2 regions of the Rothia sp. ZJ932 genome follow, and region 2 is predicted to be linked to the other one. Evidence: predicted binding sites of a transcription regulator. Region 2 holds the regulator's gene; the other holds the start of a gene.
What was found. Region 2 encodes HspR, which represses chaperone genes until heat shock. Its sites were predicted from a motif close to AAGTTGAGTCNNNNNGACTCAACTT; they were not measured.

Region 1 (15,636 bases), 810 kb from region 2:
TATTGTCTACCCCTGGGGATCCTGCCTGGAAGGCGCCTATTCCTACTTATTGCTTGCCTCCTCGCATCCGCTAGAAGAAGAACGCATTCTTGCTACCTTTAAATCCCGAGGAATCACTGCTTTTGAAATCCCTGCAGGAGCTCTTCCCTCAGCTACCAGCGACACAACATACGCACCGGCATTACTCTGGTCTTCTATTCCCTTTCTAGCCCTGGCGCTCATGACGTATGTCATCGTCTATCAGCAAAAGGAAAAAATACTGGTTTCCGCTCTTCTAGGAATGTCGCGTTCCCGCACGCTGAGAAGCCAACTCTCCAGTCTTTTAGCTCTACAGATTCAGCTCCTGCTGCCTGCGATTCTCATTAGCCTAGCTACCTACTTCCTCACCGGAGGTAACTCTTTCGTTACCTGGCAGCACCTCGCCATTATTTCTTTTTCCTGTTTGGCAGTCATTTACTGCTATCAGCTTCTTCTTTACTCTGCCTACATTTACTACGCTATCAGGAGGTGCGCATCTCATGTTCTATATTAAAAGACTCCTTGCAGATGTCCGGGCAACCGGAATCTTCACCTCTTTGCTAGCTCTTGCATCCTTTATACTTGTGTGCATCTCTACTCTCGCACTCAACATTATGCCCCCGGCACCTTCCATTGAGCTCCAGAAGAGTCCGCAAGAAACCAGCTATTTTAAGGCACTTCCTGCCCCTGCTTCTAGCCACGAGACATCAGCAAACTCCTACCTACAAGAACTGCTGACCAAGAACCCCAAAATGCGTTTCATAGCAAATCTCAGCGCAATTACTGCTCCTGACTATAGTGACGCGACTTTTTCTGAAGAACACCATCTAACCAGCGGATACATCATTTTTTCAGCAGCCCAGCATTTGGAGCTGGGGGACGCCATCGTCCCCATCCCAGGCTCTGATGCGGGGTACAACCTTTATGGCACCATCCCAGAACTAACGGGCACAACCTTTAGGGGAAGCCCTCTGACCCTTCACGATGAAAGCGCTAGCACTTATTCCTGGATCGATGGAAAGCAGCAAGAAATCCGTGCTGATCAGAGTGGTTTTCTACTGGCACACCCGAGCCACCTGGAAGATTTTGAAAATGATTTTCTTTCCAATCCTGCTATTGGTTTAGAGGAAATTGAAAGGGGACTCATCTGCGTCTGCGCCGTGCAAGAAGCTGAAGAAAAATTAGCGGCTTTCCCTCTAACCATTAGGGGCGCAAACATCAGCTACACACTGCAAGCGGTAAACCAGCAACAGGTATTTCCTCAGTCCATTCAACAGGGCATGATGAGTGAAAGACTATTCACAGCGCTACCCCACCTTGTCCTACTATCCTTCTTTGTCTTAGCTACACAAACGCTGCTATGGCTGATAAGCCTCAGGGTGAATACTTTTCAGGTGGAAGAAATATATGCGCATACACCATTTTTTCGTGTACTGCGCATAGAGATTCTAGTTTTTATTTCTTTCTCCCTCCCTCTGGTATGCGGGTATTTAGCAACAGAAATACTTTATTCACTCTTCATGAATGAAAGCAGCAACTTTTCTCTGACCTTGTTGCTCTGTTTATTCTTTTGCCTCCTAGTGCATCTAGCTACCGCATTTTTCTACATCAGTTATCGTAAAAAGAGCACCTAAGGACTAATACACATGGAACATCCATCCATCTTGGCACAGGGCATCTCGAAAAGTTTTACAGAAAGCGAATCCTCCCAAACTGTGCTTTCCGAAGTTAGCCTGACTTTCTACCCTCACAGGGTCTATGCGGTGTGCGGGCCCTCAGGGTCAGGAAAATCCACCCTGCTCTCCGTTATCTCTGCCCAGGAGAAACCAGATAGTGGTAGCGTAGAAATACTCGGACAGCCTCTCAACTATTCAGATGCCAAAGCCGCCACTTCGTTTCGCTGCCACCACATCGGTTTTATTTTCCAAGATTTTCGCCTCCTTGAAGCTGAAAGTGTGTACGCAAATGTTGAGCTTCCCCTACTAGCTAGCACAGAAAAACTCACTAGGGCAGAAAGAAAACAGCGGGTGGAGCAGGCACTTGAAAGCGCCCGTTTCAGTTTGAAGTCCTCCCGCAAGGTCAAGATGCTCTCAGGCTGTGAAAAGCAGCGCGTAACGATTGCCCGAGCCTTAGTCAACGACCCTGAAATTATCATTGCTGATGAACCAACATCAGCACTTGATGCTCAGCTGAGACAAGAGATCATGAAGCTTTTCCGCACCCTCGCAGAAGCAGGTAAAACCGTTGTGCTAGCAACCCATGACGAAGAAGTGATGCATCTTTGCGATGAAGTGATTAGGCTGCATTGAGACTTCTCAAAAAGCAGACAGTGTAAGGACGCAGCAGCATAGGTGAGTTGTAAGCGTGAATCGCCTGAGTAAATCGACAGCTAAGAAGGCGCAGTTAACGCCCCCGCACAGGTAAGTGCGGAGGCGTTAACGTGAAAAAGTTAAGAGGTAGAACCCTACTTAATGAGCTAGGGCACTACTTCTTATCAGAGTAGTCGGCGCTGTACTTATCGACGTACTCTGAGTAATCGTCATCCTCATCGTTGTACTTATCAGCGTACGATGAGTAGTCATCATTTTTGGCGGTACTGAGCTCGCGTTCAAGAGCTGAGTAGTCGGTATCGGGAACGAAGTATTTCATTTCCCGTGCCTGCCGCGTTGCTTTAGCCTTTTGACGGCCGCGCCCCATGGCGTGACCCCCTCTGCATCGATCGTGTTCCGGTACGCGTGTGTTCACGACGCAACGAAAATCGGGTTTACGTCTTTCGTCTGTTAAGGGTACATGGTTTTTGCCGTATATGCTCGTTGCGTTACGCCAAAAAGCCCAACTGCCAGCATTTTCACGGTCAAAAGCCCTCTGCCCTGCGTTTATGAGGTTCAGAGCATACAAGATTCAGGGCGGAGCGGGTATTTATAGCACCCGGTCGATGAGTTCTTCGAGAGCGTCACGGGCGGACGCGCGCCAGAGGTAGGTTGCTTTACGGTCAGCTCGGGTGGGGCCAGCGTTGATGATGCCCACAGGTTTTCCGGCCCGCAGAGTGTCAAGTACCAGTTTGTAACCGCTCATGACCGCAACCGATGAGCCAACAATGAGAAGAGATGAAGATTGCTCCAGTAGCTGCTTCGCCTGCTCCTTGCGGGGTGTCGGAACGCTCTCCCCAAAGTAGACCACGTTGGGTTTGAGTTTCTCAGAACCGCAGCTCAAGCATCCCACCATCTGAAAATCAGCGATAAAAGAATCTGAAAGATCAACGTCGCCATCGGGATTGACCTGCAATTCAGCATTGTCCAAACGTTCGAGATAACCGGGGTTAGCGTTTTCTAAGCGCTGGTCTAAAGCGGTGCGGGGTTCAACAAAACCGCAATCTAAACATTCAATCTTTGAAAGATCACCGTGCAAAGGTAAAACCTGCCGAGCGCCCGCTGCTGAATGTAGCCCATCAACATTTTGAGTAATAATCGCTAATACTTTTCCGGCTTCTTCTAATTCAGCTAATGCGTAATGAACTATATTCGGCTGAGCGTTTTTCATTTGCCGCCAGCCCACATACGAACGAGCCCAGTAGCGGTGGCGGGCACCGGCGTCATACTTAAACTCTTGGTAGGTCATGGGGCGGTGGCGACGCAACGAGCCGTTAGGACCGCGGTAGTCGGGTATTCCCGAGTCGGTCGAAACCCCGGCGCCAGTAAGTACCAGCACTCCCCCAATATCTAGCATCTGAGCGATACCGGCGGCGGCAGCTCCAGTATCAGAATGGACGCCAGCATCCTCCACAACCCTTGAGATAGAGCGCAAGGCTGCAGCGTGCGTGGTAGCAATATCAGCGCGTTGTAAAGACTCAGCGTTGGCATATTCAGCAGAAGACGAAACGAAGGTTTGCATATTTTCCATTATGCCCGGCGAGGACGACTCACAATGCTACACCCGCTACAAGAGACCACCAGCATCCCCGATTCAGCGGTTGTTGCCCGTCAGCTCAGACCTAAAAGAAGCCTCTGATGATTTTTCAGGTGTTATCTCGCATAGCGCAGAAAAACCGGCGTTCCACACCTTTTTGTGAGGTCTGGAAGGCCGGTTTTTATTTTTAGCGTTGTTCACTTAGTCAGGTTTTAGCGGCTAGCGGTGACAGTGAGCCCGTCCATCGAAACGTCGGGGTTCACGTCCACCTGCACGGTATCTCCGTCGCGAACCTCACCGGCGAGGATTCCCTTCGCCAGACGGTCACCAATTTCGCGTTGCACCAGGCGACGCAGCGGACGCGCACCGTAGCTAGGATCGTACCCGGCAAGCCCCAGCCACTCAAGAGCAGCATCGGTAACGTCCAGGCTCAAGCGACGATCAACCAGGCGCTTACCCATAGCATCAATTTGTAGGCTAACAATCTTACCCAAATCCTCTGCGCTGAGCGGCTCAAACATGATGATGTCATCTAAGCGGTTGAGGAACTCCGGCTTGAAAGAGGCATTGACCACTCCCATTACCGCGGAGGTACGCGCGTCCTCATCGAGGTTCTGGTCAATCAAGAACTGCGAGCCCATGTTTGAGGTCAGAATCAAAATCACGTTGCGGAAATCGACGGTGCGCCCCTGGCCGTCGGTCAGACGTCCATCATCAAGTACCTGCAAGAGAATGTCGAAGACCTCCGGGTGAGCCTTTTCGACCTCGTCGAGCAAAACCACCGAGTAGGGACGACGGCGCACAGCCTCGGTCAGCTGACCACCTTCTTCGTAACCCACGTACCCGGGAGGGGCACCGACCAAGCGGGCTACCGCGTGCTTCTCGGCATACTCGCTCATGTCGATACGCACCAGCGCGCGCTCATCATCAAACTGGAACTCAGCCAGTGCCTTAGCCAGCTCAGTCTTACCGACACCGGTGGGGCCCAAGAACATGAAGGAACCAATCGGGCGGTCAGGGTCTGAGATACCCGCGCGTGAACGGCGAACCGCGTCCGCAACGGCTGTGACTGCCTTGCGCTGACCAATCAGGCGCTTGCCCAATTCTTCTTCCATGCGTAGCAGCTTCTCAGATTCGCCCTGCAGCATACGCCCGGCGGGAATACCCGTCCAGGCTGAGATGACCTCGGCAATATCGTCTGCGGTCACCTCTTCAGAAACCATAGTCTCGGTTGAGGACGCTGCGGCTTCCTCCTGGTGTGCCTCGGCAAGCTGAGCTTCAAGCGCGGGAATTTCACCGTAGAGGATGCGGGAGGCATCTGCTAGGTTGCCTTCGCGCTGGGCGACCTCAGCTTTAGAGCGCAGCTCATCAATCTGAGATTTAAGTTCACCTACCTTATTGAGTCCAGCTTTCTCGGCTTCCCAGCGGGAGTTCAGCGCGTCCAGCTGCTCTTTTTTATCTGCCATATCGGCACGCAGAGCCTCCAAACGCTCTACCGATGCGGGGTCGGTTTCGTCAGCAAGTGCCAGCTCTTCCATGGTGAGACGGTCAACGGCGCGACGCAGCTGGTCGATTTCCTCGGGTGCCGAGTCAATTTCCATACGCAGACGCGATGCTGCCTCATCGATCAGGTCAATCGCTTTATCCGGCAGCTGACGCGAGGGAATGTAGCGGTTAGACAGGTTCGCAGCTGCCACCAGGGCTGAGTCTGCGATGGATACCTTGTGGTGAGCTTCGTAGCGTTCTTTGAGTCCGCGCAGAATACCGATGGTGTCATCGACCGACGGCTCCCCCACGTAAACCTGCTGAAAGCGACGTTCGAGGGCAGCGTCTTTCTCGATGTTTTCGCGGTACTCGTCCAAGGTGGTGGCACCGATCAGGCGCAGTTCACCGCGGGCAAGCATGGGTTTGAGCATATTGCCCGCGTCCATGGAACCTTCGGTAGCACCGGCACCTACCACGGTGTGGATCTCGTCGATGAAGGTCACAATCTGACCTTCAGACTTTTTGATCTCTTCGAGAACAGCCTTGAGTCGTTCCTCAAACTCACCGCGGTATTTAGCGCCAGCAACCATTGCACCGAGGTCAAGGCTAATAAGGGTTTTACCGCGCAGAGATTCAGGCACATCGCCCGAAACCATGCGCTGGGCAAGACCTTCTACCACGGCGGTTTTACCGACGCCGGGTTCACCAATGAGAACGGGATTGTTCTTGGTGCGGCGTGAGAGTACCTGAATGACGCGGCGAATTTCGCTATCGCGCCCAATCACGGGGTCGAGTTTACCCTCGCGTGCTACTGCGGTGAGATCGGTGCCGTACTTTTCGATGGCTTGAAAGGTGCCCTCGGGGTCTGGGGTATTCACGGTGCGACCTCCTCTTACACTCGGAATAGTTGATTCAAGCACCTGGGCAGACGCACCGTTGTCGGTGAGCGCGCGGGCGGCGTCATCGTTACCGCTGGCGATGCCCAGGAGCAGAAGTTCAGTTGAAACGTATTCGTCGCCGAGTTGCTCAGCTTTGGTCTGCGCTGTTTGCAGGGCGCTCAGGGTAGCCCGCGAGAACTGGGCTTGGGCGGTTGACGAGCCCTGGGCGCTCGGTAGTTTCTTGATAACGGTGGATGCTGCCACTGAGATAGCATCCACATCTGCGCCGGCTGCTTTGAGCACGGCGACTGCAACGCCTTCGCGCTGGTCTATGAGTGCTTTGAGCAGGTGTGCCGGTTCAATACTGGGGTTGCCCGCTGTTTGGGCGTTCATATTCGCTGCCGAAATGGCTTCTTGCGATTTGGTGGTGAATTTGGTGTTCATTGTTCCTCTAGTGATCGTTGGTGAGGAGCGCTGGTTTTGGGCTGGCAAGCCGACTACCTGCGTCCGTTCCTTTTAGATAAATTGAGTGTACTACGCTCAACTTTATTTTGTAAAGCGTGTTCCCGCTTTCTACGTTCTACGGCAAGCATCGGCACTCCGCTACAAAGCTCAGGCACACCCGGGGACACCACCGCGCCAGAGGTGACCACCAAAAGTAAAAGGTGACCGCGAAAAGTAATGGTGACCATGACATGTGCGGTCAGCATTACTTTTCGCGGTCACCTCCGATTTTTCGTGGTTACACCGCGCGAAGGCAGGCACACGGCGGCAGTAAAGAGACTCTCCCACCAGCTCTACCCGCGCGCATCGTGTCGGCGCGCACCAGCGTCCCTACGCCCTAGTCAAGAAAGTCATAGGTGTAGGACGCGCGTTCCCGCTCCTCTTCTTGCTCCGGGTCGATGCCGGTGAGGGTGCGGTGGGTTTTCTTAGATTCATTCAAAGCTAGAAAATAGGTAGCCAGTGCGAAGCAGAGGGTAAGGATTCCAGCCGTATTGCCGAACCCGGCTGAAAGACCCACAAACCGCTCCCCGAATACCTGCGATGCCGCCGACACCACGCGTCCGCCCATACGATCTGGCACTAAGAAACCAAATACCAGGGCAAGAACAAAAGAAATCACGTACACCAGGGCAATAGTAAAAGTTGTCGACCGAGTAACATGCAAAGCAGCTTCACGACGCATCATCACAGCACCCATACCCAGCGCCACTAACAGCATGGGCCCAAAACTAACAGCGAAAACAGGTACAAGGTCGCCTCCAGCGCCAAACAGTGAGCGCCCGGCGACTATCCAGAGGGTCGCAATCACCGCCAGCGGGTAGGCAAGGCGGGGCAGGTAACGGGTAAAAGCAGAGGATGCGCGTTGAGTATTCACGTAATTTATTCTACGAACCTTGTGGAGCAGTTGTTGTAGGGTGAAGGTATGACTACTTCGCAGAAACCAGCAGCAATTCTTTTCGATCATGATGGCACTCTTGTTGATACTGAGCCCCTGTGGGCGAGGGCTAAGGAGGATGTCGCGCACGCGTACGGTAAGCAGTGGAGCGAGCAGGACACCTTGGACGCGCTGGGTAAGCCCATGCAGGTTACCTACGACATCATGAAGGCTAATGGTGTTGCGCTGAGTGATGAGCAGATTTACGACGGTTTGGTGAGCAGTATTCTGGGGCAGCTGGATGATGCACAGATTGAGTTTCTGCCCGGTGTTGAGAAGCTGTTGCAGGATGTGCATGAAGCGGGTATCCCGGCGGCGATTGTTACTAACGCTACCCGCCACATCGCGGAGCGTACTGCCGCGATGGCACCGGAGGGTCTATTCAGAACCATTGTGACTAACGATGATGTCACCAATCCTAAGCCCGATCCTGAGCCTTATCTTTTAGCGGCTCAGCGGTTGGGTGTTGAGCCGAGTGAGTGTATTGCGCTCGAAGACTCCCCGAGTGGTGTTGCCAGTGCCAAAGCAGCTGGGATGAAAGTGATTGTTTTGCCCGGTATGCAGCCTGTTAAGGAAGGTGAGGGTAACTTACACGTTAGCCACGGGGAGCTTACTTTTAAGGCTCTCCTTATTCTGAATAATTCATAATAAGCTAGATTTTTGGCTGAAAACCGCCTACACTTAAAGCACGGAAACAACCATTTTCACTTCCGTCGAAACCACCGGACAGGGAGTGAAAAGCTAGAGTCAGGAGATTCTTATGTCAAACAAAAACGCAGCTTTCACCGTTCCCGGTCTCGTTGAAGAAACCGGTCACCAGATTGCAGACGCTTTGCAGCTTCGCCTGCACGCGATGAACGATTTGCATCTCACCCTCAAGCATGCTCACTGGAATGTCGTTGGTCCTAACTTCATTGCCGTCCACGAAATGCTTGACCCCCAGGTTGATTTGGTTCGCGGCTACGCAGACGAAATCGCTGAGCGCATGGCAACTATGGGCGTTTCACCCAACGGTCTGCCCGGTGCCCTCGTTGAACAGCGCACCTGGAACGAGTACGACGTCAACCGCGGCGACTCTCTGGATCACCTGCGCGCACTCAACGACGTTTACACCGGTATCATTGAGGACAACCGCGCAGTCATCGCAAAGGTCGGCGACCTTGACCCCATCACCGAAGACCTGCTGATTGGTCAGACCGCTGAACTTGAGAAGTTCCAGTGGTTTATCCGCTCACACATCGAAGACGGTAACGGCAACCTCAGCTAAGTTTTCTAACACCCCTCAAGGGGTTTGAACTCAGGGGACGCACCCGCAGTCAGTGGGTGCGTCCCCTGAGTTTAAGATTGCCTTGATGGCATCGAACGCGAGAATTACCCCACGTTGAGGCTGTTTTGTGCTCCTCATTCTTTTATTTTGGAGCCAGCTTGTATTAGAGTGTTTTGGAGCGAAGGGGAGTAGCTCCCATCGGTAGCGTTATCTTGCCTAGCAGGTAGCGTAGCCTAAGCGGTTTATCGACATACTGGTTCGCGCAAGCACCCGGTAAATCACCCGTTATGCATCAAGTATGCGGGCGAGCGAGACCTTCGGCGAGAAAGTATTTTCTTTAGCCGAGGTCTCTTTTTATTTTTAAGCTGAGATCGGCGGCGCGAGTTTTTCAAGGAGCTTGCCATGACCGATGGTTCGCATATTCGCCAGCCTGTAGCTAACCCTAGCAAGGCGCAGATTCGCAGATGGAGACGTTATCTTGCCGAGGAAATCTCCGAGGCGCGTATTTACGCTACCTTAGCAGAGCGGGCTGAGGGAAAAGAGGCTGAAATCTTACGCGAAGTAGCCCAGGCCGAATTTCGTCACCAGGACCATTGGCGTACCCTGCTGGGCGTACATGCTAGCCCGGAGCCTCGCCCAGCAGTTTCCGCCCGCTTCTTAGAGCTGCTGGCGAGGAAGTTTGGTTCGGTCTTTGTGTTGGCTCTAGCCCAACGCGCTGAAGGGCGTTCCCCCTATGCTAACGATTCTGATGCGACCGAAGCCATGGCCGCTGATGAAGCCATCCATGAAGAGATTATCCGTGCCCTTTCTATTCAGGGGCGAGAAAAACTCTCCGGCAACTTCCGCGCAGCGGTTTTTGGTGCGAATGATGGCTTGGTTTCTAATGCAGCTCTTATTATGGGTGTGGGGGCCAGCGGTGTCGACAGTTCCTTGATTCTCTTATCGGGTATTGCAGGTCTGTTGGCTGGGGCTTTCTCAATGGCTGCTGGGGAGTTTGTTTCGGTGCGCTCCCAACGTGAGCTTCTCGATGCTTCTCGCCCCACTCAGGTGACTCTCGATGTTGCTCGGCACCTTGATATCGAGCAAAACGAGCTGAAACTTATTTATAAGGCACGCGGTATGAGCGAGGAAGCTGCCGAGCACCGAGCTATGGAACGGTTGGGGCACTTTACATGCGACTGTGACCCCTCATTTTCGTTTCGGCCGGGCACCGAAAATGAGCATGAAATCAACTCCCATAGCGTACTTGGGAGCGATGTGGGGACAGCTGCCTCCAGCTTCTCTTTCTTCGCCACTGGCGCCTTTATTCCGATTCTCCCCTATCTACTGGGTTTCTCCGGTATGTTAGCCGCGGTAGTCTCGATGGTGCTAGTTGGCATTGCTCTGTTGATTACTGGCGGAATAGTTGGTCTACTCGCTGGGGCTTCTCCGCTCAAGAGAGGCGGTCGTCAGCTAGCCATCGGCTACGGTGCAGCTCTAATGACTTTCTTTTTGGGCTTCATCTTTAATACCGCCATCCTATAAATCCCAACCGCCCACTTTGCTATGACTAAGGAAACCTTTATGCGGTGTGCCCGAGGCACATTCTCTGTACGCAGGGCACACCGTATAAGCTGATTTCTCTAATATTTCCTCGGTTTTTACCTGGGGCGGCGGTAACGTACGAGGAGGAAACCAGCAAGACTCAGCAAGAGGCCGATAATCAGAATTAGCATGACGCCGTTGGGCCCAGTGTGAGCCAGCAAAGTGCTGTGAGAGGGAGCCTTCGAAGAGATAAAAGCGTGAGCTGAGGACGCCGATGAGTCAGCTGTGGCACCTCGAATCCCAGCATTCTCCTCCCCCTGGGTTTTGGGTGTAGGCTGCGGATCCGCAACTGGAACAGTTGAACTCACAACAGCTGGGGGAGCAACTTTCACCCCAGCAGATTCGGTAGGCTGAGCTGGTGCGGGTTTGATTACTGACGGACTCGATGTTGCAGGCAGAGGCACCTCCATAGAAGTACCTTCTGGGTCTTCTGATGCCGTAGCGCTGGTAACTTCTGAACCCACTTCAAAGGTGTAAATGCCGGTATTGGAAGTAATCGCAGGACCTCCCCCGACAGGTGTACCCTGAGCACGAACTTTGACCGTATATACCCCAGGCTCGGTGAAAAGCCAATTAGTATGCACATGGCTGGGTAGGTTTTGGTGAATCACAGAACCACTCATCATCTCGTAGCCCCCGTGGGTAAATGGTGACGTTAGACCGCTAAAGAGAGATGTTTGGAAGAGAAGAATACGCCCAGGGCCGGTGACCTCGAGGAATTTAAAATCGATTGCTGAGTAATCAGGAGCGACTGCTGAGGTATCCCAGCCCATGAAGGGCAGGGTTCGCTGCGAGGTGCCGTTTTCACTAATAAAGTATCCCTTCGAAGCTAGCTGCTGGGCTCGTGAGGCAGGGAGTTCGGTAAGAGCCGACTTATCGATCTTCACCTTCACACTTTCGGGGGTACGGTAGCTAATTCCGCTTCCGGTATCGTCCTTAACTGCTAGTTCGAGTATGCTCCCGCGGGCAGTAACATTGAAAAGATCGATGTGACCGTTACTAATAACACGAGGCTCGGTAACAAGGGTGTGAGGCTGAGGTTGCGCGGAATCATCCATCGTGTTTGGTGGGTCGCTAGGACTTGAGGATTCCGTTGGATGAGGAGTAGACGGGCTAGGCACTGGGTCTTCACTAGGGGAAGACGAGGGGAGGTCCTGACGTGCGTCCTGTGCGTTCTTCTCTACCTTAAATATTTCAGTAAAAGGCTCGGAGCGTAGCTCTTGCCCGTCTTGAGTGACGCCCACAGCATGGCCGGTGAGTGTATAGGTTCCTGCACGCTCAAAATACCAGTGAGCGTGGGTATGCCCCAGAATCGGTAGGCTAGTGCCGGGTTCAATATAGTACTTGCCATCGGCAAGGACGGGGAGGATAGCGTACTCGTCATCTTCAGACAGCGGGTCGTTCCCAAACAGAGCGATAGGGCTTGGACCTGTGACAGAAGTAAACTCGATGCGGATCGATTCAAACCCATTATCCGCGAATCCGGGAGCACTCCAGCCCGGCTCGAAATATCCATTGGCATTGAAGCTGGCAGTGTAGTAGCCTTCGGCGCTACTGCGGCTTAGGTTTTTGAAATTATAGTCGGTTCCGTAGGTGGAGTTATCAATGAGAAAGAACACTGAGTTGGGGTCATAGAGGTCGTTGCGGATTCCATTGGCAACCTTAACCACTGGAGTTCCCGAGTCAGTAACTACGTAAAAACTGTCAGTATGACCTTTGCTAATTTCGGTTCGGGGTTCAGAGGCCTGAGTCAAAGGCAGGTAAAGGGTTGCCAACAGTAATGTCAGCAAGGCCACCAGACTCCTGCGTAGTGCGCGCATGCTTATTCCTTTGTCACGGTAGATAGTTAGATAAACGAGATGCTTATCAGCATTATTTAAATGATAATCATTATCATTAATAGTTTCGCACACACCTCCCATAAAGCAAACCAGTAAATTCACCAGAATCCGCTCGATCTCAAACCCACAACCCCTACAAACAACCCCAGACCATCCGTCCAGCGCACGAGCATCAAGAAATTTTAGCTTCACCCCCCACCTTCAAGGAAGGCGCAAGGGAGTGCCACAATTCATATCTTGAGCACCAGTCAAATCTTCAAGCCGACAACGCAAACATGCTAGGGTAGCTTAGAATTTTTGAGATTTTGATAAATCTAATGCATCTCTAAAATCTAAGATCCGGCGTGTCTCCATAAAACTCAAAACTCATTCGCGCGGTTATCATCATTCAAAGGAAAATAATGAACAAGATTTCACGTCGATCCCTAGCTAAGGGCGCCGCTTGAGCAGCTCCCGTAATCATCTCAGCTACAGCCGTTCCTGCCCACGCTGCTAGTCCTACTACCTGCATCAGGCATACCACCCGCATCACTTGGACCAACTTCGTTCGTAGCACGCCTGTATCTGCAAAGGGCAGCACCAGCCACTCAGGTAGCGTTGTAGCCAACGATGGTCAGGTGGTTCTCACCATTAACCATGTCTCTTCAACTGGTCCTTCACTCTCTGGCACTCAAAATCTGATGACCAGGAAGAGTAGTGAAAGCATTGCTTACCCCTCATACTCCGGGTTGTCAGACTACTTCTTCGTCCAATCACTAGCGAAAGACGCCAGGGGTTACACCGGAGGCAGCCAGAAATCCACCATGACTATGAGCTTCTCAACCCCAGTCACCGGCTTCTCTTTTATCATCGGTGACATTGACTAGGGCGGTAGCTGGCAGGACGTTTATACCGTCAAGTCCTCCCTGATGGGAAAAGTGACTCCTGCCCCTAGGGTTACTGGCGATGCTAAGATTTCCACGAGTGGCGACACCACCTCATTCAGCGCCACAAGGACAAGCCTAAGGTCTGCCTCTAAAGAAGGTACCGTTACTCTATCATTCCCCAAACCTATCGACACCATTACCCTCACATGGGCTAACGGTGGCAACCGTACTGGTAGTCAGAACTTCGTTATCGGTGGCAACACCCCCTTCGGCGTCTGTTTAACCCCAACTCAACCTCAGCGACATCCTAATCTAACCTGTAAGGCATAGACAGGTGGGGGCTGACCAGTGAACTGGTCAGCCCCCACCTTGTTGACGATTTCATCTATCCTATTTTTAACACATAGTATCAGCTGAGATAAAACCAAGACTCCTGGAGGCATACATGACCCCAGGAGCCTAGCGGCTTAAGGCCAAACTAATTTACTTTGTTAGCGAAGATTTCGCGCATCAGCTGGGCGGTCTCTGAGGGAGTCTTACCGACCTTCACACCAGCAGCCTCAAGAGCTTCTTTCTTCGCCTGAGCAGTACCTGATGAACCCGAGACAATAGCGCCTGCGTGCCCCATAGTCTTACCCTCAGGAGCGGTAAAGCCTGCGACGTAGCCAACAACAGGCTTAGTCACATTCGCCTTGATAAAATCAGCAGCACGTTCCTCAGCGTCGCCACCAATCTCACCAATCATCACAATCGCTTCGGTCTCGGGGTCAGCCTCAAAAGCCTCCAGAGCGTCAATGTGAGTGGTACCGATGACGGGATCACCGCCAATACCAATGGCGGTAGTGAATCCGATATCGCGCAGTTCAAACATCATCTGGTAAGTCAGAGTACCCGACTTTGAAACCAGACCGATCTTGCCCTTACCTGTGATGTCACCGGGGGTGATGCCTACGTTGGCTTCACCGGGGGTGATGATACCGGGGCAGTTAGGGCCAATAATGCGGGTAATCTGCTTGCCATCAGCATCAACCTTTGACTTAGCGTGTGCCCAGAACTCAGCTGAATCCTGAACAGGGATACCCTCGGTAATGACGACAACCAGAGGAACTTCAGCGTCGATAGCCTCGATGACTGCGTCCTTGGTGAATGCCGGGGGCACGAAAACAATGGAGACGTCAGCGCCAGTCTTCTCAACTGCCTCAGCAACTGAGCCGAATACGTTGAGTTCAACCTGCTCGCCGTCCTTGTTGGTGTGGGTAACGGTGGTGCCAGCTTTACGGGCGTTCACACCGCCCACGATATTGGTTCCGTAAGCGAGCATACGCGCGGTGTGCTTTGAGCCTTCGCCGCCGGTAATACCCTGAACGATGACCTTTGAGTCTTTGTTCAAAAAGATAGACATAGTTTTAACCTTCTTTAAGATTCTTCTATACTGCGAATTTAGGCGGTATGAGCCAGTTCAGCTGCCTTGTCAGCACCTGAATCCATGGTCTCTGCCTGGTATACCAGCGGATGGTTAGCTTCGTTGAGGATGCGGCGACCTTCTTCAACGTTGTTACCGTCAAGGCGAACAACGAGGGGCTTAGTTGCCTTATCGCCGAGGATTTCAAGGGCCTTTACGATGCCGTTTGCAACAGCGTCACACGCGGTAATGCCGCCGAAGACATTGACGAATACAGACTTGACCTGCTCATCGTTGAGAATGATGTCAAGACCTGCTGCCATGACCTCAGCGGACGCACCGCCACCGATGTCGAGGAAGTTAGCGGGCTTCACGTTGCCATGGTTTTCGCCAGCATAAGCAACAACGTCCAGGGTTGACATGACAAGACCAGCGCCGTTACCGATGATGCCGACTTCACCGTCGAGCTTCACGTAGTTAAGGTCGTTTTCTTTAGCCTTAGCTTCCAGCGGGTTTTCTGCTGACTTATCAACCAGTGACTCGTGGTCTGGCTGGCGGAACTCAGCGTTGTCGTCCAATGAGACCTTGCCGTCAAGAGCAAGAATCTTACCATCGCCAGTCTTTACCAGCGGGTTAACCTCAACGAGGGTCGCGTCTTCCTTGTCGTAGACCTCGCCCAGCTTCACGAGAACAGCAGCAACATCGTCCTGGAGTTCAGAGGGGAAGCCAGCTGCTTCGACGATTTCCTTCGCCTTAGCCTCGTTCAGCCCTTCAGCGGGGTTGACCTCAACCTTAGCAAGCGCTTCGGGGCGCTCGGCAGCGAGGGTTTCGATATCCATACCGCCCTCAACCGAGCACATCGCCAAGTAGGTGCGGTTAGCGCGGTCCAGCAGAATGGAGAAGTAGTACTCTTCAGCAATGTCAGCGCCCTGGGCGATCATGACGCGCTCT
Region 2 (15,636 bases):
ACGGCTGTCCCCTGCAATCCACCGGCGTCCTTCACGATGTTGCGGGCGAGGTCGTAGGCTTCTGGGTGAACGGCAGAGGCATCGAGCGGTTCATCTCCATCTGCGATACGAATGAAACCAGCTGCCTGTTCGAAGGCTTTTACGCCCAGACGGGGAACATCCAGAAGCTGCTCGCGGCGGGAAAAAGGACCGTGCTCATGACGGTAGGCGACGATATTTTCGGCAGTGGTTTTATTCAGCCCTGCAACCCGCGCCAGCAAAGCGGCAGACGCCGAATTAACCCATACCCCCACCGCGTTCACGCAATCTTCAACCACGTGGGTCAGGGCTTGTTCAAGCAGGGTTTCGGGAACATCGTGCTGGTACTGCCCCACACCAATTGACTTGGGGTCAATCTTCACCAGCTCCGCCAGAGGGTCTTGCAGACGACGGGCAATAGACACTGCCCCGCGCACGGTCACATCGAGGTCCGCGAGTTCATCGCTAGCTCGCTCTGACGCAGAATATACCGATGCACCAGCCTCAGACACCACCACTTTTTGTAGACGCAGGTTCTGCGCAGCACAGCGGCTGATTAAAGTGGCAACCATACGGTCAGTTTCGCGCGACGCAGTGCCATTGCCAATAGCAATCAGCTCCACGGCATGACGCTGGCACAGGCTCTGCAAGGTGATCAGAGCTTCTTCAAGTTTATGGTGAGGTGCATGCGGGTAAATCGCACCGGTTTCTAGCACCTTACCGGTACCATCAACCACCGCAAGTTTCACTCCGGTACGCAACCCCGGATCAAGCCCGAGCACCGTACGGGTTCCTGCCGGAGCTGCCAACAAAACGTCCCGCAGGTTGGAGGCAAAGACGGCAATCGCGTCCTGCTGGGCTTTTTCAAATAATTCAGTACGAATATCGCTTGCCAGACGTGGTAGAAGACGCTGACGCCAGGTTGTGCGTACCGTGGTAGCAAGCCATGAAAGCACCCTGTCGTCATCATCAGAGACAATATTGAGCACCTGCACCGGGATGCCCAGATCGATAGCTACCTGAGCTTCAAAGCTGGCGCGGGCGTGCTCGTAGGCATCTGCCTGACGCTGGGCTTTAGTACGGGCTTCACCGCTGAGCTTACTCAGAGCTGGGGCGGGCTGCGCCACGTCAATACTCACCTTCACGGCTCCCGCTTTTTCGGCGCGTAGCAGGGCGAGGACGCGGTGCGAGGGTATACGGCGAATGTGCTCGGAGAAAGCGAAGTAATCAGAGAATTTAGCGCCAGCCTCTTCTTGCCCCGGAACCAGGCGAGCGCTGATGATACCGGTGTTCCAGAGTTTTTCATGTAGCGTGCTCATGAGGTCGTGGTCGTGAGCGGCACGGTCCATGATGATGGCGCGAGCTCCTGCTAGGGCGCTGGCGGCATCTGTAACACCGGTATCTGGTGCTGCTTCTTCTTCAGGTTCGTGGATATAAGCTGAGGCGATATCGTTCAGACCTGCTAGCGGTACCTGCAAAAGGTCTTCAACAAGGTCTTCAAGACCGGCTTCGTAAGCGATTTGGGCGTGGGTACGGCGGGCACTTTTGTAGGGTGCGTAGAGCGCGTTAAGTTCGCTTTTGGTGGCGGCTGCAAGCACTGCCGCCCGTAGAGATTCACCCAGCGCCTTCTTGCGGGTGAGAGAGTCGAGGACGGACGCGCGTTTGGCTTCAAGGTCACGCAGGTACAGCAGACGCTCTTGAATGGTGCGCAGCTGGGCGTCATCGAGTGAGCCGGTGCGTTCTTTGCGGTAGCGGGCAATAAAGGGAACGGTGGCACCGGCGTCCAAAAACTCGCAGGCAGCTTTGACCTGCCCCTCGCGTACGCCAAGTTGCTCGGTGATAGAGCGAATAATTTGCGGGTCTGCGAAGGTGGTGCCGGTCATCATAATCACTAGTGTCTCATGTGCCTGTGCAAGGCTAGAAATTAGACGCGGTGCGTAATCTTTGTCTTTGTTCGGGGTGTTCTTTGAAGCGCTGTGGTACAGACCCTAGAGTTAGACATACGTTATGTGTTCGCCTGGTTTTATACTTGGTCTGTAGTCGCCCCCAGCTGTTGTTTTTGACGAGGAGTTTTTGCCCATGTCTGTTAACCCCACGATGAGCTATGACGAGTTTTTGGCACAGTACTCTGCGGTGCTCGGGGATATGGCAGATACAGGTATCACGCCCTCTGAGGCTGTGGTGCGTTTTCGCACTGTTTACCCGGACGCACCCGCCCATTACTTAGACAAGGCAATGGTGTCGGGGCAGTGGTTTTTTGTGGGACGACGTGAGAGCCCCATCAACAATGTGATGATAGCTGCCGCCCTATGGTATGCGGTGGCTGAGACCCTGGAGCTTGAGCCTGATCCCCACTACGCTGCGGTGCGTATTGACCCGATCATCATGCAGGATGTTCCGCGTATGTTAGAGATGGCACAGGTGAGCGCACAGAATATTTCGCTGGTGATGTCAAAAATCGGCGCGACGCTCAACTACCTCACCAAGCACCCCTACGCTTCGTTGGACGAGTCTGAGTACGTGGAGTTGTTAGAGAACCCCACCGCTGAAATGCGCGAGGTCGACACTGATGCTGTTCAGTGGCCACCCACCGCTGAAGTTATCTCAGACCGTTTGGGGAATGGTTCATGGGCTACTGCTTTGTTACGTACCAGCATCTGTCCACCCGATATTGATGAGATGGGTTTCTCTGTTGATCCGAACTCCATCTCAGATAGGGAGTTCCGTAACGCTCTTTCTGATTTCTTGAGCTATTGCGTACGCTACGACCGTAAACCTTCCGTTCTGCTCTACGGTGCCTGGTCTACCGACCGTGATCATCTGGGCAAGGTGCCTCTTTTGGGCGCTATTCGCGGACGCTACGGTTCATGGCACATCGCCCTGCAAAAAGGACGCAAGCTCATCAATGACGCGGTGGCTATGGGTAGCGCAAAGGCTATTCCGGTTTCAGCACAACGCAACGGTGCTGCCATGACCATTGAAGAACTCAACGCTGAGGGCATTGGTGTGGTCACCACGTCCGCCCTTCCCTTCAAAATACCGGATGAAGCCTCAGGGTGGATCAGTCTTAATGCGGTAACTACCTCCCGCCTTGAAGAGCTACCTGTCAACCAGACCCTGCGCATCTTCTACCTCAGCCCCGATATGGTGGCGGCCGAAGAATTTACCCCCTTTGTCTCTGTTCTGCGTTCGTCTACCGGGTACCGCTGCGAGCTCACCCCCACTACTGGTTTCGAGAACATTACCGTCACCCTTGACCCGCACTATTTGCTGGCACACGGCTGGTTTGCGCCCAGCGAGGTGAGCCCCGTGTGGAGTCACAGCTTCTTAGATGTTCAAGAGACAGCCACCGCCGTTCTCAACGCCATGCAATTCGGCGCAGGGTGTTCCCGCGTTGACTATTTTCAGTCGGACGCCCCCAGCAACGCCTCCGGAGCCGATGCAGTCCACCCTCATACCGGCTCCGTTCCCATGGTCACAGTAGCTCAATTAAGCACTGTAGAACTGCGCAGCGAATAAAAAGAGACCCCTGCATCTTCTCCAGATAAGCCAGGTATAGTCTTGTACTTTGCCCATTTGAGAGGAGATTTCCTGCTATGTCGAGTCCGCCCCGCCTTGACCCCTCGTACGTGCCTCGATTTTCTCCGCGCAAGCCCAAGGGCAAGCTCCCCTTAGCGCTAGCTGTACTCGTACTGGTGGCGGTGCTTGTCATGGGATTCAACTGGTTGCGGGCATCCAACTGGTCAGTTGAGGAAGCCCTACAAAAGATTCCCGATGACCTGTGGAACACCGTAGTTCTGGGGCAAGAACCCAGCAAAACCGTTGATAACACCGGGTTTGAGCTCTCGCGTCCACGAGAATATTCAACCGCTCTTGCAGTGCTAGATACCCTGCCCGTTCACGAGAAGGGCAGTTCTGCCGGGTACTCCCGCGAAGAATTTGGTAATGCGTGGCGTGATACCGACCGTAACGGCTGCGACCAGCGCAACGACATTCTGGCCCGAGACCTCAACAACACCACCGTTGATTCGAAGTGCAGAGTACTTTCGGGGATTCTCGATGATCCCTATACCCTTGATACGGTAGATTTTCAACGCGGGGATCAAACCTCATCGCTGGTACCCGTTGATCACGTTGTTGCGCTCTCGAACGCCTGGGTGACAGGAGCGTCCAAACTTAACGATGTGCGACGCGTGCAAATCGCCACCGACCCGCTCAATCTTCAAGCAACTACCCGTTCAGCGAACACTGAAAAATCTGATAGGGACGCCTCAGACTGGCTGCCCCAGCCGGGTTACCGCTGCGAGTATGTGGCACGGCAGGTGTCAGTTAAAGCAGCCTACGGTCTGTGGGTTACCCCCGCCGAGAAAACAGCGATACACCGTGTGCTCAGCGATTGCCCAGAACAGCCTGCCTACCGTTCGCGCTTCGTAGGCTAATAGCCTTCGGTACATCTCAAGGAGGCGGCGGTGAATCAGTTAGCCCGGTACTCACCGGGTAGCGCCGAGTATCGGCGGCTACTCATTGCTATGTTCTGCGCGGGGCTTGCCACCTTCGCCCAGCTTTATGCTCCCCAGTCGGTGTTGCCGGCTATAGCCGCGGGCATCAACGTCAGTGTGGATACTGCTGTCCTCACGATCTCTGCGGCAACCGCCGGTTTGGCTCTTTCAGCCCTCGGCTGGGCCTGGTTAGCCGATAGGTTCGGACGCGCCAGAATCATGCTCTGGGCATTACCCTGCGCCACGGTACTGGGGCTGCTCAGCCCCCATCTCAAGCCCTACTCACTACTGCTTGTTGTGCGTTTTATCGAGGGGTATTTTCTCGCCGGGGTCGCCGCAGTTGCGGTCTCTTACATTGTCAGCATCACCACCGTCACCGCCCGCTCAGCGGCAGCCGGAATCTTCATCTCAGGCACATCTCTTGGAGGTCTTGCAGGTCGGTTAGTCAGTGGCTTTGTTGCTCAGTTCTTTTCATGGCAAGCAGCCCTCACCAGTGTCTCGGTGCTGGCGATGGCGGCAACTCTGACCTTCTACCTCTTGCTGCCCAGGGTGCAGGAGCATCCGCGCAATGCCTCCGCCCATGCTAGTCAGTTCATGCGCCAGCATCTAAGAAACCCCGTGCTGATGGGGTTGTACCTTGCTGCCTTTTTACTGATGGGGGCTTTCGTCAGTATCTACAACTACCTGACCTTCAGGCTCGAAGCGCAGCCCTTCGCTCTGCCCGTAGCTCTTGTTTCCCTGCTTTTTTGTGCCTACCTGCTGGGCACTTTCTCATCGACCTACGCCACTTCTTTAGTTAAAAAGTATCGCTTCGGGCAGGTTTTTGGCACAGCGGTAGGGCTGACAGTGCTGGGCATCCTGCTCACGCTCAGCAGTTCCTTAGTGGTCATCATCGCAGGTTTGGCAACGCTGACCACGGGGTTCTTCGCTGCCCACGCTCTCGCCTCAGCGCAGGTGGGAATTATCGCCGCAACAGGGCGTACCCAGGCAACTGCCCTCTACAACGTCTTCTATTACGCAGGATCAGCCGTCGTGGGCTGGCTCATGGGTCTGCTCTACGTTCAGGCAGGCTGGTTAGCTGTTGCCCTCACCTGCGCCGCCTGCGTGTTAGCCGCCGGACTTCTGGTAGCTAACACGTGGCGTCCACCCACGAAAAATCCCGCCCCACCGGCTACACCCACTAGCTAGTGAATGTAACCGTCGGAGCGGGATCTCTGTGAAGGTCAGTCTCAGCAGTGCTTACAGGTTTACTTCGCGCTGCATATCTTCTTTGAAACGCTTGTAGCCGGCAATACGAGTGGGTGAGTTGCGTACTGCAAACCAGCCGATACCCAAAATGATGAACCATAGGGGCATCGCAAACAGGGCGTTGCGGGTGTCTTCGAAGGACGCCAGTAGCACCAGCATTGCCGCGAAGAAAACGAGCACTAGGTACATGGACGCCACCCCACCGGGCACTTTGTAGAGAGATGCCGCATGACGCTCCGGGAACTTCTTGCGGTACACCAGGTAAGCAATCACCATCATTGACCAGTTGAAAATTGCCAAAACAGCTGCGACAGTGGTGACAAGCTCGAAGGCTGCCATCGCGCTTTCACCGGAGTAGAGCAGTACCAAGCCGAAGAGCATGAGCACGGCGGTCAAGAACAGAGCGTTGCGGGGAACACCTGCTGATGACAGCTTGCCGAAGGACTTAGGCGCGCTGCCCTCTTCTGCCAGACCGTACAGCATGCGGGAGGTTGAGAAAACACCGGAGTTTGCGGACGAGGTGGCGCTAGTGAGCACCACGAAGTTCACAACAGAAGCGGCAACGCCCAAGCCAGCGAGAGTGAACATTTCAACGAAGGGGCTCTGATCGGAGGGGATCGAACGCCAGGGGGTCACCATCAGAATAACGGCGATGGTGAGAACGTAGAAGAGAATAATACGAATGGGAACAGCGTTGATCGCGCGGGGCAGGGTCTTGGTGGGGTCTTTAGTTTCCGCTGCTGCGGTACCAACAAGCTCAGCGCCCAAGAAAGCGAAGAGAGCAAGCTGGAAACCAGCGAGGAAGCCGGTGACACCGAAGGGGAAGAGACCGCCGTCGTTCCAAATATTTGAAACCTGCGCCTGGTGACCCTCCGGTGAGGTAAAGCCAACCACGACCATACCGATACCAACAATAATGAGGGCGATGATGGCAACAATCTTAATCATCGCGAACCAGAACTCGATTTCGCCAAAGTTCTTGACGCTGGGCAGGTTAAGGAGCAAAAGAGCAACGATGAGAGCGATCGCTGGAATCCACGCCGGCAAATCTGGCCACCAGAAATGCACGTAGTTGGTAATAGCAATAACGTCTGCAACACCGATAACTACCCAGGTAAACCAGTAGGACCAGCCCACAAAAAAACCTGCCATGGGACCTAGCAGGTCGGTTGCGAAGTCAGCGAATGACTTGTAGTTAAGGTTTGAGAGCAGCAGCTCTCCCATGGCACGCAGCACAAAGAAAATCATGAAGCCGATGATGGCGTACACAAACAAAATTGAGGGGCCTGCCAAAGAGATAGTTTTGCCAGAACCCATAAACAGGCCGGTGCCAATAGCACCGCCAATAGCAATCAGCTGAATATGTCGGTTGCTCAAACCGCGCTGTAGCTCACCCTGGGGTGCGGGTGTATGCGAGGGGACTGCCATCGCGACCTCCTAATAATCCTGCTCTGCGTTAGGTGGTTGACCCAGCAACAGCCAGAGAGGTTTCTATAAGTACCTATTACTATGTAATGCACCTATCTTAGTAGGCATTGGCATCCACAACTTACCCATGGTGCAGGTATATCCTAAAAAAGTACGAGAAAAAAGAAAGTTTTTTCTGTAAAAACACTTGATAATACTTTCTATGTAAAGTAATATTTTTGTATAAACCGCCAGCAAGGCACAAACTCGCACAAGGAGAAACTCATGGGAATCCTTTCAAACGCCGCCCTTCGCACCGCAGCAGGCGCCTTCATTCTTAACTCAGGCATCAACAAGTGGAACATGGACGAGGAAACCTACGGTTACCTCAAGAGCATGGGCTCAGCAGCAACCCCCGCTGTCAATAAGCTCTCCAATAAGCAATTCGGCAAGGGTCTCTCAGCAGCAGAAATTACCCTCGGAGCTGCCCTGCTGTGCCCCCTGGTACCGGCTAAACTCGCAGGTCTTAGTCTGACTGCTTTCGGCGCAGGTCTGGTAGCTATGTACCTCAACACCGATGAGTACACCGAAGCAGACGGCATTCGCCCCACTCAGGAAGGTACTCCCTTCGCTAAGGACATCTTCCTCGTCTCATCAGGTCTGGCACTGCTGACTTCAAAGAAGAAGTAACTTCTCTTTTAGGGCTTGAACCCAAAAACGCCGGCGGCACAGCTTTACAGCTTGTACCACCGGCGTTTTTTATGCGTCCGCTTCTATGGTTCTACCAGTCACTGTTACCAGCCTTGTAGTCTTCACTCATTTGAGCAGTAATTTTCTTGAGCTTGGTCGTATCGGGGTGCTCAAGCTCGGGCTTAGGCATAGTGAGGTCAACCTCGTGGTCAATCTGAGCATCAAGAGCGCCGGGGTGCTGACCCATGAAGTACTCAATATCTTCAACTGATGCCTCAAAGTCGGGGTCATGCTCAAGATAGAGCTTGGTTTCACGCACTACCAGACCAGAAAGAATGACCAAACCGATAAGGTTGGGAATAGCCATCAGACCGTTCATAACATCCGAAAAGGTGAACACTAGACTTAGCGGGGCAACAGCACCTAAACCACAGGCAATAGCAAAGACCATGCGGTAGGTCATCAGGGCTTTCTTGCCTCCACCCAAGGACGCGAGCGCGCGTTCACCGTAGTACGACCAGCCGAGCACGGTGGAGTAACCGAGCAGTACCAGACAGAAGGTAACAATATAGCCGCCCCACTCACCGGGCAGGCCAGTAGCGAACGCTGCGGAGGTCATGGTTGCGGGGTCGTCGTAGCGCCAGGTGCCGGTAGTGATGATGATAAAGCCTGTCATGGAGATAACCACGAGAGTGTCTACGAAGGTCTGGGTCATGGAGGCAAGACCTTGACGGACGGGGTGGGAGGTGGCTGCTACGGAAGCGGGAATAGCTGCGGTACCCATGCCAGATTCGTTAGAGAAGAGTGAACGCTGAGCGCCAATCTGTAAGGCAATGAGAAAACCTGAGCCAACAGCACCGCCGGCAACGCCCGCGCCGGTAAAAGCACCGGTGAAAATCAGGGAGAATGCTTCGGGAATGTTCTGGTAGTTGAGCGCCACGATGTAGGCACCAAAGCCTAAGTAGATCACGATCATCAGGGGCACGCAGAAACCGGTGACCTTTGAGATGGTCTTGATACCGCCGAGCAGGGCAATGGCGGTAAGAATAGCGATGGTGATTGCGGTGGTCATCGGCGGAACGCTGAAGGAGTTTTCCAGGTTAGCGGCAATCGCGTTGGACTGGGTCATGTTGCCAATACCAAAGCAGGCAATCACGCAGCAGACCGCGAACATGATAGAAAGCCCGTACCCGAACTTATTGGGGATGCCGCGGCGCAGGTAGGACTGCGGGCCGCCGGTCATCTCACCCAGCTGGTCGTGGTGGCGAAAGCGTACGCCCAAGAAACACTCAGCGTATTTGGATGCCATACCGATTAGCGCGGTAATCCACATCCAGAACAAGGCACCCGGACCACCCAAGCTGATGGAGAGAGCGACACCGACGATATTGCCGGTACCCACGGTAGCGCCCAGTGCCGTTGCCATCGCCTGAAAAGAGCTAATTTCGCCCTTGAGACCGGACTGCTTGGCGCGGCGACCGAACTGAATACTCATTGCTTTAGCAAACAGCCGAAACTGAATACCGCGCAACCGCACCGTCAGAAAAAGACCGGTGCCCAAGAGCAGAGGAAGCAAAAGCCAAGGCCCCCACACAAAACTAGATACTGCTTCTAAGGTAGATTCGAGCGCTTGCACGATTGCCTTGCCGCCTTTGTATAAAATGTTTAAACCGTCATAGGTGGTTACCATTCTAACCAGTATCTGTGGGGTACCGAACTGTTACACCCGTTAGTGAGTCATCAACCACTATCATTGAACAGTTACTATTGCGCCCACGTGCTTAGAGTTTCCGTACGCGGGCTTTACATCAACTCAAGGAGAGTTATGGAAACTAACAAGATGAAAGAAGATTTGGCTGCTAAAGAGGAGATGCGCGCGGCAGGCTTTGAGCCTATGGAGCAGGAGGTTCCTGAGAAGTTCCACCGCCAGCCCTACTCGTTTGTGCGCCGCGGTGATCGCCTGACCGCCCGTCGCCAAAAGGCGTGGGATACCTACGCACCCACCCACATCCTAGATTTGCCCCGCACCATCGCTGATACTTCGGTAGCGCCCGGGGCAACGTTTGATGAGCAAGCACTCTACGGGCGTACCGCTCCCCTCGTCGTCGAAATTGGCTCCGGTTTGGGCGAGGCTATTGTACACCGCGCGTCCGAAGTACCCGAAAACAATTTTCTTGCTGTTGAGGTCTATACCCCCGGCATCGCTGATTTGCTGCTAAAGATGGGTCAGGCTGGCGTTGAAAACGTGCGCGTGGCACAAGCGAATGCGCCCGAGCTGCTCGATAACTTGCTCGAAGAAGATTCTGTGGACGAGCTGTGGGTTTTTTTCCCCGACCCCTGGCATAAATCCCGCCACCACAAGCGCCGTCTGGTCTCCCCCGATTTTGCCTCCAAGGTAGCGCGCGTACTCAAGCCCGGCGGAATCTGGCGTCTTGCTACCGACTGGGAAGAATACGCCCTGGTCATGCGCGAGGTACTGGAGGCTCACCCTGACTTTGAGAACGTGTACGCCGGTGAGAACACCAGCGAAGAAGACCCCATCGGTGGTTGGGCACCGCGCTGGGAAGGTCGCACGCTGACTTCCTTTGAGCGTAAGGCAGGCGAGGCAGGACGCCGCGCCCACGATCTGACCTACCGCCGCAAGTAAAGCACATAGGCTGGGTCATCAGTGATCGCTTTTTCTCTGGCTCTGTGCAGTCTAGGAATCCCCTGCCAGCGGTCTTTTCCCAAGAATCTGCGATATAGTATCTAAAAAATATGGGTGACCCTACTTTTATTTTTTCTCATCTCTCGTAGCAATTATGAGTAGAGTGAGAACTGATAGCTAGAGGTGAGGGAAACCAATAGACCTCCGAGCATCAACCGCTTAAGCCCACAGTCTCTGTGGGCTTTTGTCGTTAATAACTGATATTCCTGTAAAACCTTCTTCATGTTTCTTGCCTATATCGATGAAATTGGTGAACCAGGCGCTTTCGTTTTCTAAAGACCATGCACGGTACAAAACATCCTCTGCATTTAGCTAGGCTGGCTTCGTAATACCAGAGGAAAGTGTGCGGCAGTTCGGTGCCAAGGTGATTCCTATGGTGCGCGAGCTCGTGGCACAGGAGAAGGACTGTGCGCGTCCACCCAGTAGATCGGGCAGGGGCAGGGGGTGCCGATTAAACAGTGAAAGGTACCGCTTGTGCAAGCGGTACCTTTCACTGTTTATCGATACTTATCCCCAAAACATCTAGGGGTTACTGACCGGTCTTCTCATAGGAGTCGATCGCGCCGGGATTGCCCTCCATGAAAGCATCAATCTGAGCTTTGTCGGCGCGCAGCTGAGGATCGTTCTTCAGATAGTGCTTGGTCTCGCGGGCAATCAGACCCGAAAGAATCAGCAGACCAATCAGGTTGGGAATAGCCATCAGACCGTTGGCGATATCTGAGAAGGTCCAGACGGTAGTGAGTTCGGTGGTGCAGCCAACGAAGACGATACCCGCAAAGAACATGCGATAGACCATCACACCACCGCGTCCAACCAGACGCTCGACGTTGCGCTCACCGTAGTACGCCCAGCCCAAGATAGTGGAGTAGGCGAACATCACCAGACCGATAGTCACAATCCAGCCACCGATCGGGCCGATTTCCCCACTAAAAGCAAGGTTAGTCATGGTAGAGGCTGGAACCAGTTCACCGTCAGTACCGGTTGCATGCCAAGCGCCGGTAACGATCAGAACCATACCGGTGCAGGTCACCACGATGATGGTGTCGATGAAGGTCTGGGTCATTGACACCATACCCTGACGCACCGGGTGGGTGGTCTGCGCAGCCGCAGCGGCAATAGCGGCAGAACCCATACCTGATTCGTTCGAGAAGATACCGCGGGCAACACCGTACTGAATCGCGTAGATCATTGCGGAGCCGGCAAAGCCACCAACAGCGCTGGTGCCGGTGAAAGCATCCGAGAACACCTCACCAAAAGCGGCGGGAATCTGAGCGAAGTTCACACCGATAATGTACAGCGCACCACCAACATAGAAAACAATCATCACGGGTACAAAACCAGCGGTAACCTTAGCGATGGACTTGATACCACCTAACAGAACCATCAGCGTCAGTAGCGCCAGCAGAGTACCGGTGAATGCAGCGGGAATATCGAATGTTTCCTTCAGGTTGCTCGCAATGGAGTTACCCTGGGTCATGTTGCCGATGCCGAAGGACGCCAGTACAGCAGCAATAGCGAAGAAAAGCCCCAGGAACTTACCCAAGCCACCTTTAATGCCACGCTCTAGGTAGTACTGCGGACCGCCAGAAACTTCACCTTTAGAGTCCTTGGAACGGTAGCGAACCCCCAAGAAAGCCTCTGAGTACTTAGATGCCATACCGAAAATCGCGGTCACCCACATCCAGAAAAGAGCGCCGGGGCCACCGATGGAAATCGCTGTCGCGACACCGACGATATTACCGGTACCCACAGTTGCCGCCAGCGCGGTGGTCAGCGACTGAAACTGGGAGATGTCGCCGCCCTCAGCGCCTTCGTCCTTGCGGTCAAAGAAAGCAAGACGAAGGGCAGGGATCAGCTTCACGAGCTGCAAAACGCCCAGGCGAATGGTGAGATAAATACCCGTGCCCAGCAGCAGGGGAATCAAAACAAAGGGGCCCCAGATGATGCTGGAGATATTGCCCAAGATTTCATCGATCATCGACGGTTTTCTCTCTTGAAAAAGTGTGAAAGGTATGTGCAAGAACACGGGTTCTTGTGTGATGTGAGATGAGTCTAATACAGCTCGGGTTACATTTGTGTAACAGCTCTTATTTATGACGTGGTTTTGGGCATAAAAATACCGCCTAACGGCGTCTCCACACTGCCGTTGAAGGCAGTACGTTCGCTGTCAAGCGGTATTTCTTGTGTCAGTGTCAAGTTATTCGCTACTTCACGGGCGGTAGAGCACCACAGCCTGCGATCGGGTGCGTGCAGCCGGACGCTTGCCGCGAGGCAGATTCACCACGTCCCCTGAGAGACCCGCAGCAAAAACACGGGAGTTCTCTTGCAGTCTCAGGCGCACAGCCTCAAGTTCCGCCTGCAGTTCTTTATTGCGAGCGCGCAGCGCCTCCACCTGGTTTTCCAGCTGCATGATGCGCTTAATGCCTTCGAGAGAAACCCCGTCGTGCGAGAGGTTCTGGATTTCCTGCAATTTCTCAACATCGCGCTGGGAGTAGCGGCGGGCGCGTCCGGGTGCGCGCGAGGGCTGAACCAGACCCATGCGGTCATACTGACGCAGGGTCTGCGGGTGCATACCAGCAAGTTCTGCCGCTACCGAAATCACAAAGAGCGGTCGGTCTGATTCATATACCACGGTTTACGCCTTTCTCAGCAGCTCTTCACGCACGTCGCCCTGAGGTGCCAGCTCAACAAAACGCGCGAAGGCTTCTTGTGCTTCATCGCTCAGGTCAGTGGGCAGCTGCACCTCGGGAATGACCAAAAGGTTACCCTTAACCCCGTTCTTACCGGGGAAGCCGCGTTCTTTGGCGCGCAATTTCTGACCGGCACGAGCACCGGGGGCAAGGCGCAGTTTCACGGTGGAACCATCGAGAGTTGGTGCCTGAATGACCCCGCCATTAACAGCTTCTTCAAGTGAAACGGGCACGCGCACCAGCACATCGTCTCCGTCTCGTTCAAAGATGGACGAGGGCTGTACACGCACTTCAATAATCAGATCGCCTGCGCCACCGGGACCGGGCTGACCCTTACCGCGTTTGCGAACCTTCTGACCGTCTTTAATACCGGCAGGGATCTTCACCTCGGTACCCGCACCGTTGCCACCGCGCACATGCACGGTGTGACCGGTAAAGGACTCTTTAAGGGTGATAGTTGCCTGGGCGGTGAGGTTAGCGCCCTTGGCAGGAGCCTGCTGGAAGCCACCGCCACCAAAACCACCGCCTCCGAACATACCACCCAGTAGGTCGTCGATATTAATGTTCTGACCGCCGCCAGCTGAGAAACCGCCGGGGAATCCTCCACCAAAACCACCAGCGCCACCGGGGAACCCGCCCCCACCAAAGCCAGCTGCGCCGTACTTACGAATCTGATCGTATTCCTGACGTTGCTTAGCATCAGAAAGCACATCGTAAGCCTCAGAGACTTCCTTGAACTTTTTCTCAGCCGCGGCATCGCCAGAGTTCTGGTCTGGGTGATACTTGCGCGCCAGTTTACGGTAGGCCTTCTTGATATCGGCATCCGCAGCGTCATCAGAGACGCCCAGAACCTTATAAAAGTCTTGATTCAACCAGTTTTCACTAGCCATGAGTATGAACGCCCCTTTTCTTTACTCGTGCGTCAATCTTGTAGATATAGATATTTGAAGTTTGATTTTTGTCAAAGCACTGAGACCGTAGTATGCGACTTGCGACTTTTGCGAAGCGTAGCGAGCAGTGTTTGAGCTGGAGCGTACTACGGCGTAGTGCTTAGTATTGGTGTGAAAACAGCGGGCAGATCGATTGCTCGTACCTGCCCGCTGCCTCATATTGCTTTATGCGCTAATGCTATTCAGCTGCCGCTACAGCAACCTGCGCGGTGCGAACGACGCGGTCTTTGACCTTGTAGCCGTTACGCAGAACCATTGATACGTGATCTGGTTCGACCTCGCTGGTGGGCTGCTGCAAGACTGCCTCGTGAATCTGGGGGTCGAAAGCATCCCCTACAGTACCGAAGCGTTCCAGTCCCTGCTTTTCCAAAGTTTCAGTCAGCTTCTTAGCAATCGCAGCGAAAGGGCCTTCTTCAAGATCTCCGTGGTTGCGTGCCGCATCAATATCATCGATAACGGGTAGCAGGTTGGTGACCAGGTCAGCAATGACGAATTCACGCAGCTGCTCTTTTTCTTTCGCCGAACGATTCTTGAAGTTGGTAAACTCTGCCTGAAGGCGACGCAAGTCTTCCAAGCGCTCCGCAGCAAGTGCTGCATCCGCGCTGGTCTCTGCGTCAGTATCCGCGCCGGATGCGTCAGCTTCAGCTGATGCTAACGCATCTGACTCGGTGACACCTTCGGGCTCGGGGTGACCCTCAGCCGCCGGAGCCTTGAACGCCTCTTCCAGAGGGTCAGTGCTTTCGGGCTGCACGTCTGCGGGCTCGTTGGTGTTTTCTTCAGCCATGATTAGTTCTTCTTCTCGTCTTCTTCGTCGATTACTTCAGCATCTACTACATCGTCTTCAGGTGCCTGCGCGCCCTCAGCGGTTGCGCCTTCAGCCTGAGCCTGAGCGTAGAGTGCCTCACCGAGCTTGGTCTGAGATTCCTGCAGCTTCTCGTAAGCTGCCTTGACAGCCTCATCGTCATCACCTTCAAGGGCGGTCTTGAGAGCATCAACGTCGCCCTGAACCTCGGTCTTGACGTCCTCAGGCAACTTCTCGCCGTTTTCCTTGATGAGCTTCTCAATGGAGTAAGCAGCGTTCTCAGCCTGGTTGCGGGTCTCAGCAGCTTCACGGCGTGCCTTGTCCTGCTCAGCGTGAGCCTCTGCGTCCTTAACCATGCGATCGATATCGTCCTTAGACAGTGAGGTACCGCCGGTGATAGTCATGGACTGCTCGGTGCCGGTGCCCTTGTCCTTCGCTGATACGTGAACGATACCGTTCGCGTCGATATCGAAGGTCACTTCAATCTGGGGTACACCGCGGGGAGCAGGCGCAATACCGGTCAGCTCGAAGGTGCCCAGGTTCTTGTTGTCGCGAGTGAACTCACGCTCACCCTGGAAAACCTGAATTGATACTGAAGGCTGGTTGTCTTCAGCGGTGGTGAAGG

Region 1: clpB (ATP-dependent chaperone ClpB) is a predicted target of HspR. The motif match lies at 6,810-6,834, and genes of this name have one in related genera.

What each region holds. Positions count from the first base shown of each region.
Region 1 covers NZ_CP070480.1:420,061-435,696, reverse strand. Annotated here, with positions in the region: gene JR346_RS02015 (hypothetical protein) at 1-532, shown strand, start outside; gene JR346_RS02010 (hypothetical protein) at 519-1,652, shown strand; gene JR346_RS02005 (ABC transporter ATP-binding protein) at 1,665-2,327, shown strand; gene JR346_RS02000 (DUF3073 domain-containing protein) at 2,503-2,715, opposite strand; gene JR346_RS01995 (Sir2 family NAD-dependent protein deacetylase) at 2,938-3,909, opposite strand; gene clpB (ATP-dependent chaperone ClpB) at 4,137-6,731, opposite strand; gene JR346_RS01985 (hypothetical protein) at 7,129-7,665, opposite strand; gene JR346_RS01980 (HAD family phosphatase) at 7,714-8,373, shown strand; gene JR346_RS01975 (Dps family protein) at 8,486-8,992, shown strand; gene JR346_RS01970 (VIT1/CCC1 transporter family protein) at 9,395-10,516, shown strand; gene JR346_RS01965 (choice-of-anchor M domain-containing protein) at 10,633-12,396, opposite strand; gene sucD (succinate--CoA ligase subunit alpha) at 13,762-14,685, opposite strand; gene sucC (ADP-forming succinate--CoA ligase subunit beta) at 14,724-15,636, opposite strand, start outside.
Region 2 covers NZ_CP070480.1:1,875,125-1,890,760, forward strand. Annotated here, with positions in the region: gene JR346_RS08540 (Tex family protein) at 1-1,904, opposite strand, end outside; gene JR346_RS08545 (hypothetical protein) at 2,098-3,537, shown strand; gene JR346_RS08550 (HNH endonuclease family protein) at 3,615-4,457, shown strand; gene JR346_RS08555 (MFS transporter) at 4,488-5,705, shown strand; gene JR346_RS08560 (amino acid permease) at 5,757-7,193, opposite strand; gene JR346_RS08565 (hypothetical protein) at 7,458-7,862, shown strand; gene JR346_RS08570 (sodium:alanine symporter family protein) at 7,954-9,498, opposite strand; gene trmB (tRNA (guanosine(46)-N7)-methyltransferase TrmB) at 9,733-10,509, shown strand; gene JR346_RS08580 (sodium:alanine symporter family protein) at 11,099-12,547, opposite strand; gene JR346_RS08585 (heat shock protein transcriptional repressor HspR) at 12,779-13,141, opposite strand; gene JR346_RS08590 (DnaJ C-terminal domain-containing protein) at 13,205-14,149, opposite strand; gene JR346_RS08595 (nucleotide exchange factor GrpE) at 14,388-14,993, opposite strand; gene dnaK (molecular chaperone DnaK) at 14,996-15,636, opposite strand, start outside.